Regions from separate parts of the Streptomyces sp. NBC_00878 genome, predicted to be linked through region 1. Evidence: riboswitches for the same ligand, from Rfam matches in the RefSeq annotation. Region 1 holds a riboswitch; the other holds the start of a gene.
What was found. Region 1 has a riboswitch for S-adenosylmethionine ahead of OHA11_RS34705 (aminotransferase class V-fold PLP-dependent enzyme). Riboswitches for the same ligand answer to the same signal wherever they lie in the genome.
Positions count from the first base shown of each region.

Region 2: linked by a shared signal. The riboswitch ahead of OHA11_RS04020 (glutathione S-transferase C-terminal domain-containing protein) and the one ahead of OHA11_RS34705 (aminotransferase class V-fold PLP-dependent enzyme) in region 1 are both predicted to bind S-adenosylmethionine.

Region 1 is NZ_JAPEOK010000001.1:8,005,102-8,009,565, reverse strand. It holds gene OHA11_RS34720 (Lrp/AsnC family transcriptional regulator) at 1-22, shown strand, start outside; partial or broken gene OHA11_RS34715 (small secreted hydrophilic protein) at 113-345, shown strand; partial or broken gene OHA11_RS34710 (two-component sensor histidine kinase) at 346-501, shown strand; gene OHA11_RS34705 (aminotransferase class V-fold PLP-dependent enzyme) at 585-1,961, opposite strand; SAM riboswitch class IV at 2,151-2,267, opposite strand; gene trpD (anthranilate phosphoribosyltransferase) at 2,446-3,510, opposite strand; gene OHA11_RS34695 (cytochrome bc complex cytochrome b subunit) at 3,681-4,464, opposite strand, start outside.
Region 2 is NZ_JAPEOK010000001.1:997,950-1,002,413, forward strand. It holds gene OHA11_RS04005 (NtaA/DmoA family FMN-dependent monooxygenase) at 1-1,277, opposite strand, end outside; gene OHA11_RS04010 (LLM class flavin-dependent oxidoreductase) at 1,300-2,580, opposite strand; gene OHA11_RS04015 (putative leader peptide) at 2,656-2,778, opposite strand; SAM riboswitch class IV at 3,003-3,149, shown strand; gene OHA11_RS04020 (glutathione S-transferase C-terminal domain-containing protein) at 3,370-4,206, shown strand; gene OHA11_RS04025 (tetratricopeptide repeat protein) at 4,337-4,464, shown strand, end outside.

The DNA of each region.
Region 1 (4,464 bases):
CGCCATCGGGCTGGACAACTAGCTCGGCCGTGCTGCGTCGTCGAACCCCGGATGAAGGGTTCTTCATCCGGCGCTCGTCCTGGCCGCCCTGTACCGCGTACAGGATCCCCCCATGGTTTTCTCTCACCGGATGGCGGCGCTCGCCGCCGTCGTGGTGATTCCGCTGGGGATCGCCGCCACCGGTTACGCCCTGACCGACAGTCCGGAGGCTCCGAAGGCGCCGCCCACGGTGGAGCTGGAAGCGGGTCGCCCTCGGCGACGCCCACGACACCCGCGGCCACGACACCCGCGCCGACGCCGAGTGACGAGGTCGTGTCGCGGCCTCCGGTCAGTGACGACGATGACGTCAGCGGTCTGCTCGCCCAGGAGGCGGGCGAGTTCGCGAACTTCGAGGAACGGGGGGTGGAACCGGAGACCGGGCCGCCGTTCACGGACCCGGCACGGCTGCTCAGGGTCTTCCTGGAACGGCAGTACGCCGATCCCGACGAGGAGCTGACGGGGCCGCTCGCGGGCGCCGGGGACGTCGTCGGCGAGCTGATCCGTGCCGCCCTCGACCTGGGCGTACGCCGCGTCCGACCTGCCGGTCACACGGCCGGGACGCAACGCCCTTCCACCGTGCGGTAGTTCCACTTCGCGCCGTCCCGGACCAGTTCCTTGACGGCCCGGACGAACCGCTCGACGTGCTCGTCCGGCGTCCCCGCCCCGAAGCTGACCCGAATGGCGTTGAGCGACTTCTCGCCGGGCGCCGCCTCGGGGGCACCGCACTCGCCCTGGGACTGCGGGTCGCTGCCGAGCAGCGTGCGCACGAGCGGGTGCGCGCAGAACAGACCGTCCCGCACCCCGATGCCGTACTCGGCGGAGAGCGCGGCGGCGAAGTGCGAGCTGTTCCAGCCCTCGACGACGAAGGAGATGACGCCGACGCGGGGCGCGTCGGCGCCGAAGAGGGAGAGGACGCGCACCTCGGGCACCTCGGCGAGACCGGTCCGTACTGTGTCGATCAGGTGCTGCTCGCGGGCGACCAGCGTGTCGAAGCCGGCCTCGGTGAGGGCCTTGCAGGCGGAGGCGATGGAGTAGGCGCCGATGACGTTGGGCGACCCGGCCTCGTGCCGTGCGGCGCCCTCGTGCCACTCGACGTCGACGCCGCCGTCCACCCGCCGCGAGACCTTCCGCGAGGCGCCCCCGCCCGCGAGGTACGGCTCGGCCGCGGTCAGCCAGTCGGCACGTCCGGCGAGGACACCCGAGCCGAAGGGCGCGTACAGCTTGTGACCGGAGAAGGCGACCCAGTCGACGTCCAACTCCCGTACGGACACGGGGTGGTGGGGCGCGAGCTGGGCGGCGTCGAGCACGATCCGGGCGCCGTGCGTGTGTGCGGCGGCGGCGAGTTCCCGTACGGGCCACAGCTCGCCGGTGACGTTCGACGCGCCGGTGACGCACACGAGCGCCGGCCCGTGGGGATCCCGCTCGGCGAGCGCCCGCTCCAGCGTCGCGACGGCCTCGCCCGGGGTGCGCGGGGCGTTGAGGTAGGTGACGCGGGCGTCCCGCCACGGCAGCAGGGAGGCGTGATGCTCGGTCTCGAAGACGAAGACCTGGCAGTCGGCGGGGAGCGCCGCGGCGAGGAGGTTGAGCGAGTCGGTGGTGGACCGGGTGAAGACGACCTGGTCACCGTCCCGGCAGTCGAGGAACTCCTCGACGGTGCGGCGGGCGTTCTCGAAGAGGTCGGTGGACAGCTGGGAGAGGTAACCGGCCCCCCGGTGCACGCTCCCGTAGTACGGGGCGTACGCGGCCACGTCGTCCCACACCCGCTGGAGGGCCGGGGCGCTGGCGGCGTAGTCGAGCGCGGCGTAGGTGACCTCACCGCCGGTGACGAGCGGGACGGTGACGTCCCGTCCCAGCACGGGCAGGGAGCCGGAGGTGTCACGGCAGACGGACCGGTCGGCGGCGGCAGCGGTGGAAACAGACATGGCGAACTCCTGTGAGGCAGGCGGGAACACCACGCGAGCGGGTACGACTGGGTACGGCTCAAGCGTGGGTGAAGGTGAAAAGGGGTGTGCGGAGGCGGGGCTCGACGCCCTATCGCATTCGCTGGCTCACAGAAGGCTCCCTCGAACGACCAGGACCCCTGGGCTGTGTCCACTCAAAAGAGGGCGAGGGGTCCGCGCTTGCCGTAGACCTCACTGCCTACGACCTGGTCTTCACCCGGGGCACCCCGCCACGGACGGAGGGTTGCCGGACAGCCGGCCGGGGCCTGATGGCTGTCGCTCATGACCTGCCAGCATCTTGCCACACGATCATCCAGACGCAACCCCGCCGTCCGGATACCGGGACGGCGGGGGTCGGGTTCAGGGGCGCGGGGAACTGCGCAAGGGGAGTTCGGGGGCGAAGCCCCCGAGAAGTGACGGGACTGGATAGGGGCGGCGGGGGCGAAGAAAGCCCCCGCCGCAACCGCTACGCGTTGGTCGCCGCCACCCACCGCTCCAACGTCGCCTTCGCCGCCCCCGAGTCGATCGCGGCCGCGGCCTTCACCATCCCCGCCCCCAGCTGGTCCGCGAGCGGCCCGTCCCCGGGCGACAGAGCCACCAGCGCCGCCGCCGAGTTCAGCAGCACGGCGTCCCGCACGGGCCCGGTCTCCCCGTTCAGCAGCCGCCGGGCCACATCCGCGTTGTACGAGGCGTCAGCCCCGCGCAGCGCCTCCACCGGCACCAGCTCGATCCCGACGTCACGCGGATCGAAGGACTCCTCGCGCACCTTCCCGTCCCGTACGACCCACACCCGGGACGTGGCCGTGGTGGTCAGCTCGTCGAGCCCGTCGTCGCCGCGGAAGACCAGCGACGAGTTGCCGCGCTCGGCGAAGACACCGGCCATGATCGGCGCCATCCGCGGGTCGGCGCACCCGACGGCCTGCGCCTTCACCCGCGCCGGATTGGTCAGCGGACCGAGCGCGTTGAACACCGTCCGGATCCCCAACTGCCCACGCGCGGCGCCCGCATGACGCATCGCCGGATGGAACTTCGCCGCGAAGCAGAAGGTGATCCCGGCCGCCTCGGCGACCGCTGCCACCCGATGCGTCGGCAGCTCCAGATTGACCCCGAGCTTCTCCAGCACGTCGGACGCCCCGGAGGCCGAGGAGGCGGCCCGGTTGCCGTGCTTGACGACCTTGGCGCCCGTACCCGCGATGACGATCGCCGACATGGTGGAGATGTTGACGGTCTTCGCCCCGTCCCCACCCGTACCGACGATGTCGACGGTCTCCCCGGGCACCTCGATCACGTTCGCGTGCTCGTACATCGCCTGGACGAACCCGGTGATCTCCTCGACGGTCTCGCCCTTGGCCCGCAGCGCCACCACGAACCCGGCGATCTGCGCGTCGGTCGCCTCGCCCCGCATGATCAGGTCCATCGCCCAGGCGGTGTCGGCGGCGCTCAGGTCGCGCCCGTCCAGCAGGCCGTTCAGCAGGGCGGGCCAGGAACGGACCGCCGCGGTGTCGCCTCCAGCGGGGGTCACAGCGCTCATATGCCGCTCCTGGGTCGTCCGTCCCGCGATGGGGACGCCTGTGGGATGTGGGTTTCGCCCGTAGTTCGTGGCTCGTACGGGAACAGGTCCACCCTATCCAGCCCCGGGGACGGCAAAGAGCCCCGTCGGGGCAATGGACGGGGCTCCTGCCGTGGCGAACAGGTCGAAGATCAGTGGTGGCCGTGGCCGCTCGTGATCTCCTTGTACTCCTCAGCGGTCGGCTTCGGGATCTGGTTGTCCTCGCCGAAGTACGCGTTGCTGAGCTTCGCCCGCAACTTCTGCGGGCCCTTCACCTTGCGCTCGACACCGTTCTCGTCGACCGCCGGGCCGATCGCGGCCGGCTCGTACTGCTCGTGCGCCGTGAGGGTGTGCAGCGCCTCCTGGCTGAGCGGCTCGTGGATCTCGACGAACTCACCGTGCGGCAGGCGCTTGATGATGCCCGACTCGCGGCCGTGCAGCACCTTGTCCTTGTCGCGGCGCTGGAGGCCGAGACAGATCCGCTTGGTGGCGACGAACGCGAGCACCGGTCCGACGAAGAACCCGATCCGGACGAACCAGGTGACCGAGTTGATCGACAGATGGAAGTGCGTCGCGACGATGTCGTTGCCACCGCCGATCAGCATGATCATGTAGGCGGTCACCCAGGCGACACCGAAGGCCGTACGGGTCGGGGCGTTGCGCGGCCGGTCCAGGATGTGGTGCTCGCGCTTGTCCCCGGTGATCCAGGACTCGATGAACGGGTACATCGCGATGATCCCGAGGAAGAGCCCGAAGAGCACCAGCGGGATGAACACACCGAGGACCAGTGTGTGACCCCAGAGGTTGATCTCCCAGCCCGGCATCGCTCGGATCAGGCCCTCGGCGAAGCCCATGTACCAGTCGGGCTGGGCGCCCGTGGACACCTGGTCCGGCCGGTACGGCCCGAGCACCCAGATCGGGTTGATGGACGCGACC
Region 2 (4,464 bases), 7.0 Mb from region 1:
CGCTCCTGGAGCAGCGGGACCACCGTGTCGGCGAACGCGTCGAGGCCGCCGGGGGTGATGTGCGGGACGAGGATGAAGCCGTCGCTGGCGTCGGCCTGGACGAAGTCGTCGATGGTGGCCGCGACCGTGGCCGGGGAACCGATGAAGGCCTGGCGGTTGCCGGTCTCGATGACCAGGTCGCGGATGGACCACTTGTTGGCGGCCGCGCGCTCCCGCCACTCGCGGGCGGTGGCCAGCGGGTCGCGGTACATCCGGACCTGGGCCCGGCCGCGCGCGACGGTGTGCTCGCCGAGGTCGGGGTCGATGTCGGGCAGCGGCCCGTCGGGGTCGTACGCGGACAGGTCGCGGTTCCAGACGAACTCCAGGTGCTTGATGGCGGTCGCCCCGCTGACCTGCTGCCGACGCACCTCGCGGGCCAGTTCCGCCGCTTCGGCGTCGGTGTCGCCGAGGACGAAGGTCGCGGCGGGCAGGATCAGCAGCTGGTCGGGCGTACGGCCGTAGCGGGCCAGGCGTGCCTTGACGTCCGTGTAGAACGCCTGGCCGTCCTGGAGTGTGGCGTACCGGCTGAAGATCGCGTCGGCACTGGAGGCGGCGAACTCGCGGCCTTCCTCGGAGTCGCCTGCCTGGAAGATCACCGGGCGGCCCTGCGGGGAGCGCGGGACGTTGAACTGCCCCTCGATGTCGAAGTGTTGGCCGTGGTGGACGAAGGCGCCGGCCTTCGCGTAGCGCAGGAAGGTGCCGGTGTCCGGGTCGGCGACGAGCTCGTCGCCGTGCCATGAGTCGAAGAGTTCGTTCGCGGTGGCCAGGAACTCCTTGGCCCGGGAGTAGCGCTCGTCCTGCGGGAGGAAACCGCCGCGGCGGAAGTTCTCGCCGGTGAAGGCGTCCCAGGAGGTGACGACGTTCCAGGCGGCGCGTCCGCCCGAGAGGTGGTCCAGGCTGGCGAACTGGCGGGCCACCTCATAGGGCTCGTTGAAGGTGGAGTTGATGGTGCCGGTCAGACCGAGGTGCTGGGTGACGGCGGCCAGCGCGGTGAGGACGGTGAAGGTGTCGGGTCGGCCGACGACGTCCAAGTCGTAGATCTTTCCGCCCTGTTCGCGCAGCCGCAGCCCTTCGGCGAGGAACAGGAAGTCGAACTTGGCGCGTTCGGCGGTCCGCGCGAAGTGCGCGAAGGAGCTGAACTCGATGTGGCTGCCGGCCTCCGGGTCGCTCCAGACGGTGGTGTTGTTGACGCCGGGGAAGTGGGCGGCCAGGTGGATCTGCTTCAGCGGCTTGCTCATGGTCCTGCGGTCTCCGTCCGGCTCAGGCGGTGGCGTTGGCAGCGGTGTTGGCGTTGGCAACGGCGTTGGCAACGGCGTTGGCAGCGGCGTTGGCGGCGTAACGGTTGACCGGGTGGGCGAGCCCGAGCAGTCCGCGCAGGGTGTCGGCCTCATAGGCGCGGCGGAAGACGCCCCGGCGCTGGAGTTCGGGGACCAGGCCCCGGGTGATGGCCGGCAGGTCGTGGCCGAGGACGGCGGGGCGCAGCCGGAAGCCGCTCAGCCCGGCCGACCGCAACTCCTGGAGCAGGTCGGCCAGCTGGGCGGGCGTGCCGGTGAAGACACGGGCATCGCTGGTGAACGGCTGTCCCGCGAGGGTGTCGAGGCGGTCCTTGCGGGCGGCCGCGGCGGCGGGGTCGTCGTCGAGGAAGACCACCAGGTCGCCGAAGAGGTGCAGGGGCTCGTCGGCGCGGCCCGCAACGGCCTGTTCGGCGCGGATCTCGGCGACGATCGCGCGGGCGTGGCCGGTGTCGCGCGGGGTGACGTAGCCGATGTCGGCGGAGCGGGCCACCAGCCGGTAGGGGACGGTCTGGTGCGCGAGGGCACTGACGACGGGCTGCCCCTGCGGCGGACGTGGGGTGATGGAGGGGCCCTTGACGCTGAAGTGCCTGCCCTCGAAGTCGATGTAGTGGAGCTTGTCGCGGTCGATGAAACGGCCGGTGGCCGCGTCCCGGATCTCGGCGTCGTCCTCCCAGCTGTCCCAGAGGCGACGCACGACCTCGACGTAGTCGGCCGTCTCGTCGAGGAGACCGGTCACCACGTCCTGCGTGGCCGGGCTGTCGTAGGCGTCCAGGCGGGGCAGCGTACGCCGGCCGAAGTGCGCCGCCTCGTTCTGTCGGGCCGTCAACTGCACGCGCAGACCCGCCCTGCCGGAGCTCACATAGTCGAGGGTGGCGATGGCCTTGGAGATGTGGAACGGCTCCGTGTGCGTGGCCACCACGGTTGGCACCAGACCTATATGGCGGGTCAACGGGGCGACACGGGCGGCGACGAGCACGGCGTCGAGTCGGCCGCGGACCTGGTCGATCCGCCCGTCCGGCTCGATGAAGTGCGAGGACTGCAGGCCGAGGCCGTCCTCGAAGGTCACGAGGTCGAGGAGACCGCGCTCGGCCTCGGCGACGAGATCGGCCCAGTACCGGGCGGTGAACAGTTCTTGCGGCCGGGCCACCGGTTCGCGCCAGGCGGCGGGGTGCCAGCCTGCGCCGTCGAGGGCCACGGCGAGGTGCAGGTGCGGTGAAGTGGGCAGGGCGGAGGGTGCTGAGGACACGAGAGGTGTGCCTTCCTGATCGACCGTACGAGGAGGCCGGCCCTCAGGGGAGGGCACGACCGCGGGGGCTACAGGTCAGGAGCAACAGAGCGCGCCGGCCACGCGCAGCAGGTCGATGTGCTGCCGGGAGTAGAGGCGTACGCGGTGGAGCGGAGCGGCCCTCGGGACGCTGTGGCGGGCCACGGTTCGCGCTCGCACGTGCGTCACCTCCGCCCTTCCGGCCCGGCCGACCGGGGTCCGGCCGACCTCGCTCTCGCGGGCCCTCGATCGGGCACCGTCTCGTCGTCAACGAGCACAACAGTACGGCTGTGCCTTTTCTTCCGGCGGCCGTCAGTTCGTGTCAGGAGGTTTATCGGCGGGATGCCCAGGTGCTGAGACGCAGTCTTGACGGTCCCGCGGAGCCCGCCAAGACTGACGGCGACGGTCACGATTGCCAGCGCCCGTCGTGCGGGGTTTGCCCCGTCCGTGCGGTCATCGGCCCCGGCCCGCTGGCAGGCAACCCTTCCACCGCGACGGGGTGCCCCGGGTGACGACCGGGTTCCGCCGGAGCGGCGGGACAAGCGTGGTCTCGCGTCTCGCGAGCCCCGACGGTGGGACCGGTGGGAATTGTCCAGGAAGTCCAGGAACGGCTTGACGAGGCGCTTGCACATCGACTTGTCGCGTGTCTCCAGCGCTTACTGATCCGCTACGCGTCCGACTGATCCGGACCTGTACGGCAGCGCAGTCACTCCGTTCCGCCACTGGCGCCCACGAGGCGGCCAGGGCCTCCGCGTTCCCCCCAGGAGAGTCATGCCCGAGACAGTTTCCCGCGGTTCCAGCACGGACACCTGCACGGCGGCGGCCTCCCGCACGGCCGCCTCCCGTTCAGCGGTCCCCGGCTGCTCACCCGTCCCCGGGGTGGCCGTCGGCGGCACGTCCGTCCCCCGTTCGGTCTCCCGTCCGGACCGCTTCCGCAGCCGCATCGGCGTCGGTCTCGCCGGTGGCTTCTACCCGGCGCCGCGCCGCTACCACCTCTACCTCTGCGAAACCTGTCCGCGTTCGCGGCGCATCGCGGTCGTCCTCGACCTGCTCGGTCTCAGGGACTCGCTCACGACCACGGTCCCGAAGCTCCCCGCCGAAACACCCCAGGGCTTCGCCTCACTGCGCGGAGCCTACGAAGCGACCTGGCACCGCTACGACGGTCCGCTCACCGCGCCCGCGCTGTGCGACCGCTGGAGCGGGCGCGTCGTCAGCAACCACACGCCCGACATCCTCCGCGACCTCGCCGGCCTGCTGGCCGACGCCGGGACGGATGGCGTGACCGATGGCGAGACCGACGCCGGGACCGATGGCGAGACCGATGGCGGGAGCGAAGGCGGGAGCGAAGGCGGGACCGATGGCGGAGCCAAGCCCGACGTCAGTGCCGACGGAGCCCGCCTGCCCGCGCTGGCTCGGCTCGACCGGCAACTCGCCCGCCACTCCTACGTGTTGGGCGATGAGCCCAGCATCGCGGACAGCGACATCTGGGTGACGCTCACACACCTCGACCACTTCGATGCGGCCTGCACGCTTTTTCCGTACCGCCACATCGAGGCGTACGTACGACGCCTCGCCCTTCACCCGGAGCTCTCCGGCGACCAGCTCTGAGCCGACGCCCACGGCCCGGAGGTGCGACAACTGCGCAGCACTGGGCCTGAATACGCCTTCCGGATATGCCGATCAGGGAGGTAAAGAAAGGGAATAGTGAGGGAATTGTAAAATTGGGGGCGGGGAGCGCATGCGCATTCAGGTACTCGGACCGGTCTGCGTCTGGCGGGAAGGCACCCGTCTCGACCTCGGTTCGCCCCAGCGCCGCGCGGTGCTCGCCCTGCTCGCCGTGTCCCGTGGACAGCAACTGCCGTTCTT